Regions from separate parts of the Paenibacillus sp. GYB004 genome, predicted to be linked through region 3. Evidence: riboswitches for the same ligand, from Rfam matches in the RefSeq annotation. Region 3 holds a riboswitch; each other region holds the start of a gene.
What was found. A riboswitch is a leader RNA that binds a small molecule or an ion and turns the genes downstream of it on or off. The one in region 3 is predicted to bind cyclic di-AMP.

Region 1 (4,140 bases), on a different contig from region 3:
TAACCGCATCAACGACCATGGAGATGTCGTGCACTTGTCGCTTCTCGCTAACGGGTGTTTGTTCGTGGTCTACGGCTACAGGCGTCCGCCGTACGGCATCCGGGCGCGTGTGAGCGAAGACGGGGGTGCGACGTGGGGGCAAGAGCTGATTCTGCGCGATGACGGCGGCAGCCGGGATCTCGGTTACCCGCGCGCCGTCGAGGTGCGTCCGGGCGAAGTGCTGGCCTCCTACTACTTTCATGATGCAGACGGTCCGGGCGGTCACAAGGACGCGACCCGCTATATCGCAGGAACGATACTAAGACCCTGAGCCCGCTATCGGGACTGGAATTTCGCCTTCGGAGGCATCCTCCGTTATACTGGAAGGACTGGGTGGATACCTAAGGAGGCGATTTTCTCATGCAGGAACCTTTGAAACGCTGCGGCTGGGTCACAGACAACCCGCTCTACCGGGATTACCACGACCGGGAATGGGGCGTGCCTGTTCACGAGGATCACGCCCTGTTCGAGCGGCTCGTGCTGGAGGGCGCTCAAGCCGGCCTTAGCTGGTACACGATTCTGCGCAAGCGGGAACAGTACCGCGAAGCGTTCGACCGGTTCGATCCGGTACTAGTCGCCGGATATGACGACCGCAAAATAGAGGAATTGATGAACAACGAAGGCATCGTGCGCAACCGGGCCAAAATTGCATCCGCCGTTCGCAACGCCCGATGCTTCCTTCAGGTTCAGCAGGAGTTCGGCAGCTTCGACGCATATATATGGCAATTTGTCGGAGGACATCCGATCCGCAACCGCTGGGATCGTCTGGAGGATGTGCCCGCCTCCACCCCCATCTCGGAAGCGATGAGCAAAGATTTAAAAAAGCGCGGCTTTACCTTCGTCGGCCCGACGATTTGCTACGCGCTCATGCAGGCAACCGGGATGGTGCAGGACCATGTGACGAGCTGTTTTCGGCACGGCGAAATTGCAACTGGCAAATTTTGAGGCTTTCCCCTTCCGTCCGACATATGTTAGCCTTCTACAAGAAGCCGAAACTTCAAAACTGCGAAGTTTTACCATTCGCGGTTTCCATAAGTGCGGGGGATTATCATCAAGCGGACTTGTCCGCTCCGGGGTGAATCGCGTTTCTACGCGTAGGGTTGTATCCTCAGCCCGAATCCGACAACTAACCTCGTAGGCCGTCAAAAGGAGAGATGCCGTTCGTGAAGTACTTACCCTGGAAGCACGCTTTGCTTGCGGGCAGTTTCGCTTTGTTCGCCCTATCCGGAACCGGATCGTCAGCAACCGCAGGGGGACGTCCCTACGACCCGGCCTTGATGCCGATGCTGGCTCCGTTCGTTTTTCAGACTCATTTATTTGCAGATGGCGGGGCATTATCTCCTTCCGCTTACCCGGCTCAAGGAATCGTAACGGTGTTGGCCTCGGAACCAGCGGCAGCCGAACTCGCAGAGACGGCTCAGCCGGCTGCAGAACAGCAGCTTCCGCAGCCTGAGCCTCAGCTTCAGCCCCAGGCGGCTCCCGCAGCATCTGCTGCAGTTGCCAGCGCACCCGCCAAGCCGAAGGCCGCTTCAGCCGCGTCCGATACAGCGAAGAAAGCGCAACCAAACCAAGCCAAAAAAGCAGCTCCGGCAGCGGCCCAAGCGAAAGCCGCAACCGAAGCGAAAGCTACCGCCAAGCAGCCGTCAACGAACCAGCCGGTCGTCACGGTGGCGGGCAAAGAGATCAAACCTGCCAAAACCATCGCCGCAGTCGCTTCCGCCTATACAGGCAGCGCCGAAGAAAACGGCGGTTATGCCGGACTTGATTATTTCGGCAATACGCTGAAGGTCGGCACCATTGCTGTAGACCCCAAAGTGATTCCGCTCGGAACGACCGTATACGTCACCGGTTATACGTTCGACGGTCTGCCGGCCGGAGGAATGATGGCGGTAGCGTCCGACACAGGCGGCTCGATCAAGGGCAACCGGATCGACATCTTCGTGCCGAGTTCGGGCGAGCAAGCCAAATTGTTCGGTTACCAGAATGTAACGGTGTATGTCGTCGACTAGCAGTCGGCGGCATTATTTGCTTTTGGGCAGCTTCAGCAGTTCGGGAACGGTAACCAGCCCGTAGCCCTGCTCTCTCAGCTTCGCGATGATGCCGGGCAGCGCTTTGACGGTACCGGACAAATCTTGACTGTCTCCTCCGGCCGAATGCTGCAAAACGATCGCTCCAGCCTTCGTATGGCCGAGGATATTGCCTAACACTTGCTGTTCCCCGAGGTTTTTCCAATCGAGCGAATCGACGTTCCAGTTGACGATCACGTATCCTCTATTTTTGGCCCATTGCAGCTCATCTTCATCGATCGCTCCATAAGGAGGACGCACCAGCTTGGGCCGGTAACCGGCGAGCCGGTTCAGCACCTCCTCCGCCTTCTCGATTTCCGAAGCAAATTCGTCCACCGTTAATTTGGTAAACTGCGGATGGCGGTACGAATGGTTGCCGATCGCATGACCTTCCCGTACGATCCGCTTTACGATATCCGGATGCTCCTCCGCCTTTTTGCCCAGCAGGAAGAAGGTCGCCTTCACGCCATTGGCCTTCAATACATCTAGCACTTGCGGCGTAAAGCGTAAATCGGGACCGTCATCGAACGTCAGCGCGATCCGGGGCTCCTTCGCTGCGCCGCTTACCTTGAACCAGTCCGGGTACTTGGCTCTCAGCTCCGAGAGCGACAGCTTCCGTCCGGACGAGCTTTGCTGCGCGCTTACCGCCGGAGCTTTGGGCGGTGCTTTCGGCTTGGCGCTCGGCTTCGGCTTGGCTCGCGTCTCCTGATGCGGGGGAACTGCCGGCGGCTCCTGCTTGATCTCGATCGGCTTCGCCTTGGGCGAAACGGACACCGTATCGGATACCCGCTGCTCCCGCTCGGCCGTTTGCGCCATCAGCTCCGTAAGTTCCTCCGTCCGAACGATGCTGTGCGGAACGTCCGACGCATAGTCCCGCGGGGCCGGTACAGCCGGATTATCTTCTCCCGAACGCCCCGCGTTCCAGCAGCCGGACACCAGCAGACAGCATACCGCGATTGCGGTCATCCGCTTCATAAGGCATTCCCCTTCCGTTTTAACGTTAGTATGAAGGTTCGGGGAACGATTTATGTGCCGGAACGCAGGAGCGGTCTCCTGCAAAATGTGGACGCGTCGGTTACCCGTCTTCCGCTTGACCCGGCCCAGCCAATCCGCTACGCTAGAACCAAACCGTTCTATAAGAAAGCGGGGAATTACGCCATGTCGTCTTCTCGCAACAACCTTCCTGACGGTGGGGTTTATTCGGAACCTCCGCAGCGCCCGATCATCCCCTTGCCGGCCGATACGTTCGAAGACCGTCAAGTCGCCATTTTACATTACAGGCGGATGAACCACTGGCTTGATGAGGCGTTCGAGGAATGCAAGCGCAACGGCGGCTTCGATCACTTGCCCGGCAAAGGAAAACCGGTCGAGGTGCCGACCGAGGACGTGCTGCAGACGATACTGAAAAACGCCAAAGTTCCACCCCCATGGATTATGCTGCGTAAAGATATACAGGAATCGATCGAATATACGCTCAAGCTGCTGCAGACCCATCCGGATGAACTATCGATCGACGCCCATATTAAGGACATTAACAAAAAAATAACGCAGCTGAACATTCAGTCTCCCAGCCTGTCGCTGCATCGACGCAAGGTGACGAGGGAAACACTGGAGGCTGAATTCGAGAAGTGGAAGTAAAATTGTCTGATACCAACAAAGCCAGCAAGCCGTTTGAGGAAACGGTTTACTGGCTTTTGCTCGATATCCGGTCATTCCCAGGAATAGCTGGTCGTCAAAAAATCGGCGAACTTCTTGCTCTGCTCGCGGCGGTGGCGCCTCATATCCGCCCGTCCGTCTCCGGACTGGTGAAGCTGAATCTCCTCTTCGGATTCCGGCACAACCTGCGGCACGGGAATCGGCTTCTTGTTGTCGTCCAGCGCGACGAAGGTTAGAAAGGAGGTTGCGGCGATATGGCGTTCCCCGCTAAGCAGATCCTCGGTGATAACCTTGACGAACACTTCCATCGAGCTTCGGCCGGTCCAGGTTACATACGATTCCAGACATACGGAAGCGGTCATCGGGATCGGGGACAGGA
Region 2 (4,140 bases), 160 kb from region 3:
GGCGGCGATGCGCACAACAGGTTTGGCCGGCGCATCCTCGTCTTCCACCCTCAGAAGCTGTTCGCTTAACGCCTCATCCGGCTGGTCGATCGCCTCCAGCTCCTCGATCCGGTCGACACGGAAGTTGCGTACTTCCTTATGCAGAGGGGAGAACGCCTCACAGTACCAGAACCCATGCGCCGTATAAATTTTGCGGGGATACAGGCGGAGCCGCCGGTGATGGTTTTCCGACCGGTACAGCACATGAACCCACCGGGATTTGGCCGTATACTCGAGCAAGGCGGACAAGTGGGGCGTTTTCGTTTTGCGGACGGGCACTTCGAGTTCCATCCTGTCGAGCAGCGGCTCGACCTGCTTCAGCGTTTCCTCCGGCAGGACCGACCGGATTTTGTCGAGGACCGTCCATCTGGCCTGGTTAAACGGGGTGTCCGTTATACTCGTCATCGCCCGGAGCGCAAACAAGACGGTCAGCGCCTCCTGGGAATCGAGCTGCAGCGGCGGCAGCCGGAAGCCTTCCATCATCCGGAAGCCTCCGGACGGTCCCGTCATCGAATACAGCGGGATGCCGATCTCCGACAACGACTGCATATCCCGCAAAACGGTCCTTTTCGAAACTTCGAACTTGTCGGCCAGCGACTGGGCCGTCTCCGGTCTTTGCTGCAGGGCGATCAGGATCGCCATCAGCCGGTCTGCTCTCTTCAACGCCTCTCCCCCGTTTCTTACTCCCCCATTATATCCGTATAATGGTGACAGCATGGATGTCACTAATTGTACCCGGCTTTCCGGGAAAATGAGAGTATTTGTTTCAAATTCGCGCAGCCCCGATTTTTTGTTGTTAAAAAAAGGGATATTTTGATAAAAAGGTTGACTTGACGTCCTTCATTCAATACAATAACAGTACGCTTAATTTCCGATTCTCCAATCGGAAAGCGGGGGAACCATTCTTTAGGGGCGAATCGTCCGGTCCGTTCATCGGGACCGCGTAGGGAACCATCTTTCCCGAGTCCGTCAGCTAACCTCGTCAGCAGTAGATGGGGTCATTCTGTATGTTCATTCTGCACACATGACCCTGGATACAGGGTCTTTTTCTATTGGTATAAGACCCTGTCGAGCGTTGTTGGGAGACATTCCCTCTTCGCCCGGGGTCTTTTCTTGTTTACACCCTTGACCTCAATCATCATCTTCTGCTGACCGGAACGGCGAATTACGAATGGATTGGACGATAGTAGCACAGAAGGGAGGAATCGCAAGCACACGGTCCCTAAGATCTGACTAGCATGCCGGGTAGATCGAAAATTAGAAAAACGGGAGGAATGTGCATGGCACAGCCAAAGTACATTACAGATATCGATAAAATTGTAAACATACCGGAGACGGAAAGAAAAAGACTGAAGCAAATTACCGAGAAATTCGTGTTCCGCGTCAACGATTATTATTTGAACCTCATCAATTGGGAAGATCCCCGAGATCCCATCAAAAAACTGGTCATTCCGAACGAAGGCGAGCTCGCCGAATACGGGCGCTGGGACGCCTCCGATGAAGATACGAACTATGTCGTGCCCGGCTGCCAGCACAAGTACCGGACAACGGCTCTCCTGATCGTATCCGAAGTATGCGGCGCTTATTGCCGTTATTGCTTCCGCAAGCGGCTGTTCCGCAACGACGTCAAGGAAGCGATGTCCGACGTCGAGCCCGGCCTCGCATATATCGCCAAACATCCCGAAATCAATAACGTGCTGCTTACGGGCGGCGACAGCCTGATCCTCGCTACCCCAAAACTTCGAATGATCCTGGAGCGGCTGCGGGAGATGGAGCATGTGAAAATTATCCGTCTCGGCTCGAAAATCCCCGTCTTTAATCCGATGCGGATCTACGAGGACGAGGAGCTGCTGGAGACGATTCGTACTTACTCCACGGCCGACAAGCGCATCTATGTCATGGCCCACATCAATCACCCCCGCGAAATAACGCCGGAGGCGAAGCGAGGCTTCCAGGCCTTGCACGAGGCGGGAGCGATCGTCGTCAACCAGACGCCGGTGCTCAAAGGCATCAACGACGATCCGGCCGTACTCGGCGAACTGCTCGACCGGCTGTCGTGGGCAGGCGTCACCCCGTATTATTTCTTTATTAACCGGCCGGTGGCGGGAAACCGCGATTTCGTGCTTTCGCTCGAAGAAGCGTACCGGATCGTGGAGCAGGCGAAAGCCAGAACGTCCGGTCTCGGCAAGCGCGTCCGCTTGTCGATGAGCCATACGTCCGGCAAAATCGAAATACTCGCGGTCGAAGACGGCAAAGCATATTTGAAATATCATCAGTCCCGCGACGATGAATACGGCAAATTTATGGTGCTCGACTGTCCGAAGGACGCCGCCTGGTTCGACGATTTGCCGGGCAACGAGAAGTTTTGGAAGAAGCCTAAGAAGAAAACGAACGAAGTGGTCTCTGTTAACGAGCTGCCCGACATGCCAGTAGCCCGAGTGGCCCGAAGCAGATAAAACGCCAGCAGAAAAGCCGTCCGGCTTGCACAATGACCGGACGGCTTTTGGCTATGTTATTTCAGGCTTCCGAAGCTACAACCGAATCTCGCCGCCGCCCGCCGCCGACTTCACGATCGCATCGGCAATTTCGACCCCGTGAATCGCATCCTCGAACGACACGTAGTCCGGCGCTTCCCCTCTTCCCAAACAGTCGCACAAATAAAGGAGCTGCTCGCGGAGCGAACCGGCCGTCTGCTTGTGGAGCGTCTTGATATGAATATTCGTATCCGGCGTCGTTCGCCCGGTCTCGTTCCACAGCTGCAAGCCGGAGTTGGACGTTTCGAAAGACGCGGTTCCGCCGCTGCCGATCACTTCGATCTGGTCGGCGATCGCGATGCCCGCCCGATCCGGCGTCATCCAGTTGCTGTGCAAAAAGGCGAGAATCCCGTTCTCGAATTCGAGGCACGCCCACAGCACTTCCGGAGTCTCCGATCCGGAGGGCGATCTGCCGTACGCCCGGACGGTCCGGACCCGGCTCTGCGCGTACCAGAGCGCCAGATCGATATCGTGGATCATCAGCTCGTAGACAGTGTGCGTCCGGCTGTAGGTAGCGAATAAATACTGCTCCCGGGCCCGCTTCATATACATGCTGACCGGCCGACCGATCTCCCCGTCCGCGATCGCCCGCCGGATGTCCGCATAACGCGGATCGAACCGCAGCAGATGGCCCGGCATCACGTAGCGCCCCTGCTCCAGCGCGACCCGGTGCATCTCGGCAGCTTCGCTAAGCCGGGTGGACACCGGCTTCTCCACCAGCACGTGCTTGCCGGAGCGAAGCGCCTTCACGACCGGATCGAGATGCAGGTGCTCCGTTGTCACCACGCTGACGAGATCGATATCGTCCCGCTCAAGAAGCTCGCTGTAATCGGTATAACACGACGGTACACCGTACTTGATCTTCGCCACGTCCAGACGATCCGGTCTCGGATCGGCGACGGCCGCCACTTCCGCGTGCGGAAGCGCATGAAACGCCTCGAGATGGCACTCCCCCCAGTTTCCTAACCCGATAATGCCGACTCTGACTGTACTTGCCACGATCCAGCCCTCCCCTTACGGCCGCAAAATGATTTTCCCTTTCGTCACCTTGCCCGCGACCAGATCTGCGAAAGCGGACGCCCCTTCCGCTAGCGGGCGTTCCTCCGTCCAACCGTCCTCCGTAATTTTCCCGGAAACCAGCAGCTGGACCGCGTCTTTGAAATCTTGCCGCGTGTAGCAGAACGATCCGAGCAGCTCGATCTCGGAACGGATCGTATAGTTGATCGGCAGCACCGTATCGTCGATGCCCAGGCCGATATTCATTAGCGTCCCGCCCGGATTAAGCAGTCTGACGGCCGCTTCCCGGGTCGGCTGAAATCCCGCGGCGTCGATGACGACGTCCGTACCCCGCCCTCCGAAAGCTGCCTGCACCCGCTCTTCCAAATTGTCCTCGCGCGCATGGGCCGTATCCGTTATGCCGATACTGCGGCACATCGCCAGCCGGTCCGGATTCGTATCGACGACCATCACTTTGGAAGCGCCCAGCAAAGCCGCCGTCTTCGCGCACAACAACCCGATCCCTCCGGCGCCGAAGACGATTACATTCGCAAAAGGATGCCGCTCCATC
Region 3 (4,140 bases):
CGATCAAAGGACTCGTGGCCGCCGGTCTCGGCATCACGTTGCTGCCCGAAATCGCTCTGAACGATAACGTTCCCCGTTCAACCGTCAAGGTTCGGCTCGAAGACCCGCAAGTCACGCGGAGCGTCGGCGTCATTACACCGAACAACCGCGAGCTTCCTCCTACGGAAAAGCTGTTTTACGATTTTCTGAAAAACTACTTCGCGACAATCGGCCAATTTAATATTGGATAAACCAAAAAAAGGAAACGATACGCCTTCAAGCGTTCATTTCCTTTTTTTTGGTGTCGAACCGCATCCGCAGGCGGAAGTACGCCTGCAGGCGCGGATGAGCGGGACTGCGATTGCTTATACGATCCCTTGAAGCATCATAGCGTCAGCTACGCGCAGGAAGCCTGCGATGTTGGAGCCTACTACGAGATTGCCGGAGCATCCGTATTCCTCGGCGGCTGCTACGCTTTGACGGTAAATGTTTTTCATAATGCCGTGCAGCTTGTCGTCGACTTCATGGAACGACCACGAATAACGCATGCTGTTCTGGGACATTTCGAGCGCCGATACGGCTACGCCGCCAGCATTGGCCGCTTTGGCCGGACCGAACAATACTTTGTTCTCCAGGAACACTTCGATCGCTTCAAGCGTAGAAGGCATGTTCGCCCCTTCGCCGATTGCTTTCACGCCGTTTTCGACGAGGATCTTCGCCGAATGCTCGTTGATTTCATTTTGCGTTGCACACGGAAGCGCGATGTCGCATGGAATCGTCCAAATTCCCGTGCAGCCTTCATGATAGGTTGCATGCGGATGGTCGATGACATACTCGCTGATCCGCTTGCGCTCTACTTCTTTCAGACGTTTTACCGTCTCCAGATCAATGCCGTTCGGATCGTAAATATAGCCGTTGGAGTCACTGCAAGCTACGACTTTGGCGCCGAATTGCTGCGCTTTTTGGATCGCATAGATCGATACGTTGCCGGAGCCCGATACGACTACCGTGCTTCCTTCGAAGCTCTCGCCGATCGACTTCAGCATCTCGTCTACGAAGTAGACGGCGCCGAAGCCTGTCGCTTCGGTCCGGGTCAAGCTGCCGCCGTACGCGATGCTTTTGCCGGTCAGGACGCCCGCTTCATGGCCGCCGCGAATCCGCTTGTATTGTCCGAACATAAATCCGATTTCTCTCGCGCCTACGCCGATATCTCCGGCCGGCACGTCTTCGTCGGGACCGATATATTTGTACAGCTCGGTCATGAAGCTTTGCGTGAAGCGCATAATTTCATTGTCGGATTTGCCTTTCGGATCGAAGTCCGAACCGCCTTTACCGCCGCCGATCGGCTGTCCGGTTAGCGAGTTTTTGAAGATTTGCTCGAATCCGAGAAACTTGATAATGCTGGCGTTAACGGACGGATGGAACCGCAAGCCGCCTTTGTAAGGACCGATCGCGCTGTTGAACTGAACGCGGAAGCCGCGGTTTACTTGCACTTTGCCTTGATCGTCCACCCATGGCACGCGGAAGGAAATAACCCGTTCCGGCTCGACGATACGCTCCAAGATGCCAGCCTTCATATATTTCGGATGTTTGGCGAATACAGGCACAAGAGAATCCACGATCTCTTTTACCGCCTGATGAAATTCGCTTTCACTCGGGTTTCTGCGAATAACCGTCTCATACACGTCTTGAACGTATTGGCGCGCTGCCGCAACGTTGTCCAGCTCTTTTTCCATAACTGCCACTTCCAATTCCTCCTCGCGCTTGTATGAATCCGGACTCCCTATATGATTAAACTTGTGGCGTCGGTTTCCATTACATGTATCTTATTATGCAAGGTGCGGCATAAACAATACGTGATTTAGATCATCTTCATGCCGGATTGATATAAGGGAAAGCGGTATCCCTCAAAACGGACGATAAACGCAAGTCCGAACGCCCGATCAGAGTCCGAATGCGGTGATGCCCCTCCGCAATCACGACAAAAAGAGCCGCAGGAAGGAGGACCCTTCCCGCGGCTCTAACATGACGTCACGGCCATGATCAGAAACGCGTTAACGGCAGTCTCTCCAATACGCTTGCGAGGTTAGCTGACGGATTCGGGCGCTGAAGTCGCCCTACGCTTTGTCCATCTAACAAAACGATTCACCCCGTGAAGCTCCGGCACATCGGACCATAGCTTCGTTGGTTCCCCCGCTTCTGAATGAAACAGAATTCAGCGATAACAGACTACGGATTGCTATCTTGTTAGGTATCATACTCCTCGTTCGCGGGACTGTAAAGCGAAGCATTCGCCGGTATCGCCGGCCCAGCGACCTTCCGGTACCGTCGGCAACGATTTCAGACGAAGTAATCTTCCGATCTCTGGCGCGCGCTGACGCAATCTCCGGATCGCTTCCTTCGAGGTGATATGACAATATTTACACCAGGACCCCGGATATGAAACGTTTCGCTCCCCGCAGATCAAGCCCTGATTATGGAGATACATTCAAAAACATGGATTCCTGTTCGAGAAAAAGTCCGGATAACTAATTATCCATGTATTCTTTTTTTACTCCATTTACTATTGGTATCGCTTACATATAATTAAAGTTGCTTGCAGGTAAGGGCTTTCCTAGATATTAACTTATCCAGAACCAGGGGGAATGTTTACGATGATCCGAAACATGATCCATTCGATTCGAACCGTTCCATGGATGACAGCCGCTGTGTGTCTGGCACTGCTGCCGGCGTGTGCAGGCGGCGGCGATTCCGGCCAACCTTCCGCTGCGTCCGGGCAGCCCGATTCCTCCGTGATGGCCGCACCGGTCGAGCTGAGCATTTACTCCGTAGTTCCCTCGGTCACCCAAGAAGAATTCAAGCGGACCATCGAGGCTCCGGTGCAAGCCAAATATCCGAATGTCAAACTGACCTATGTGATCGGCGGAGCACAGGCCAAGATCAGCGATCTCGTGGCGAGCGGAAGCGCGCCGGACATTATTCTGACCTCGATCAGCGGAATGAACAGCAACGTCATCCCTTTCCAGCTTCAATACGATCTTACGGAGCTGATCCAAAAGCATAAGTACGACCTGTCGCGCATCGAGCCGTCCACGCTGGATTCGTTACGCAACGCTTCGGATAACGGTGCTCTGTACGGCTTGCCGAAATATACGAACACGGTCGTCCTGTTTTACAATAAAGACATTTTTGATAAATTCGGGGTGGCGTATCCAAAAAGCGGGATGACCTGGGACGAAGCGACCAAGCTGGCCGCCCAAATGACACGTACGGTCGACGGAATCCGTTATCGCGGAATGTCGCTATTTTCCGGCAATATGATCACGGAAAATCAACTCTCCCTGCCTTTTATCGATCCGAAAAGCGACAAAGCGTCCGTCAACACGGCTGAATTCCAAAAGCTCTTCCGCACGTACAAAGGGATCTATGACATCATCGACAATAAGCCGGAGGGAGCCTTTAACGGGGACGCCGAGCTGGACTCGTTCTACAAAAACAAAAACATCGCAATGGTCGTAGCCCCGATGTCCGGCTATGGACGATTCGAAAACGACAAGGACCTCAACTGGGATCTGGTGGCGGCCCCGACTTTCGCCGATAAGCCGGACGTCGGGTTCCAGGCGAACACGATTTATTATTTTATCAGCAACGCGAACAAAAAGGCGGAGCAAGCGTTTCTCGCCGTCACCCAGCTTCTCTCCGACGAAGTCCAACTGATGAGCAGCAAGGAAGGCCGTCCTCCCATTCTGAAAAACGAGACGATTCGCGCCGCGTTAGGGGAAGAGAGCAAGTCCAAAGGGAAAAACTTCAAGGTTATGTTCCACAACAAGTTCGCTACCATGCCGCCCGCAAACACCAAGCTTGCCCCGCTCGTCAACGCCAACTCGATTCTTAACAAGGAATTCGGCGATATGATCAATTCGGGTACTGACGTGAACACGATGCTGCGGCAAGCGGAGGAGAAGATCAACAAAGCGATCAGCGAAGCGAAAAGCAAGTAACGATAAGCCACCGCCTGGGAGCCGTGATCCCCGGGCGGTGGCTTTTTGGGGTCTGGGGGTTATTCGGGTGGGGTGTCCGTAGGTTGGTCGGGTCGTTTGGTCGGTCAGGTTTGTTTGACCGAAGATTCAGTTGGGTTGGCCTGTCCAGCCGGTTGGTTTG

Region 1: linked by a shared signal. The riboswitch ahead of PV433_RS27555 (3D domain-containing protein) and the one ahead of gdhA (NADP-specific glutamate dehydrogenase) in region 3 are both predicted to bind cyclic di-AMP.
Region 2: linked by a shared signal. The riboswitch ahead of PV433_RS24460 (KamA family radical SAM protein) and the one ahead of gdhA (NADP-specific glutamate dehydrogenase) in region 3 are both predicted to bind cyclic di-AMP.

The regions. Positions count from the first base shown of each region.
Region 1 is NZ_JARBDB010000063.1:1,028-5,167, forward strand. Features, by position in the region: gene PV433_RS27545 (sialidase family protein) at 1-310, shown strand, start outside; gene PV433_RS27550 (DNA-3-methyladenine glycosylase I) at 400-984, shown strand; cyclic di-AMP (ydaO/yuaA leader) riboswitch at 1,051-1,195, shown strand; gene PV433_RS27555 (3D domain-containing protein) at 1,203-2,048, shown strand; gene PV433_RS27560 (polysaccharide deacetylase family protein) at 2,061-3,080, opposite strand; gene PV433_RS27565 (J-domain-containing protein) at 3,135-3,743, shown strand; gene PV433_RS27570 (acyl-CoA thioesterase) at 3,815-4,140, opposite strand, start outside.
Region 2 is NZ_JARBDB010000057.1:283,604-287,743, forward strand. Features, by position in the region: gene PV433_RS24455 (helix-turn-helix transcriptional regulator) at 1-702, opposite strand, end outside; cyclic di-AMP (ydaO/yuaA leader) riboswitch at 891-1,042, shown strand; gene PV433_RS24460 (KamA family radical SAM protein) at 1,320-2,495, shown strand; gene PV433_RS24465 (Gfo/Idh/MocA family protein) at 2,571-3,572, opposite strand; gene PV433_RS24470 (zinc-binding dehydrogenase) at 3,588-4,140, opposite strand, start outside.
Region 3 is NZ_JARBDB010000057.1:119,599-123,738, forward strand. Features, by position in the region: gene PV433_RS23860 (LysR family transcriptional regulator) at 1-230, shown strand, start outside; gene gdhA (NADP-specific glutamate dehydrogenase) at 345-1,715, opposite strand; cyclic di-AMP (ydaO/yuaA leader) riboswitch at 2,040-2,210, opposite strand; gene PV433_RS23870 (ABC transporter substrate-binding protein) at 2,634-3,980, shown strand.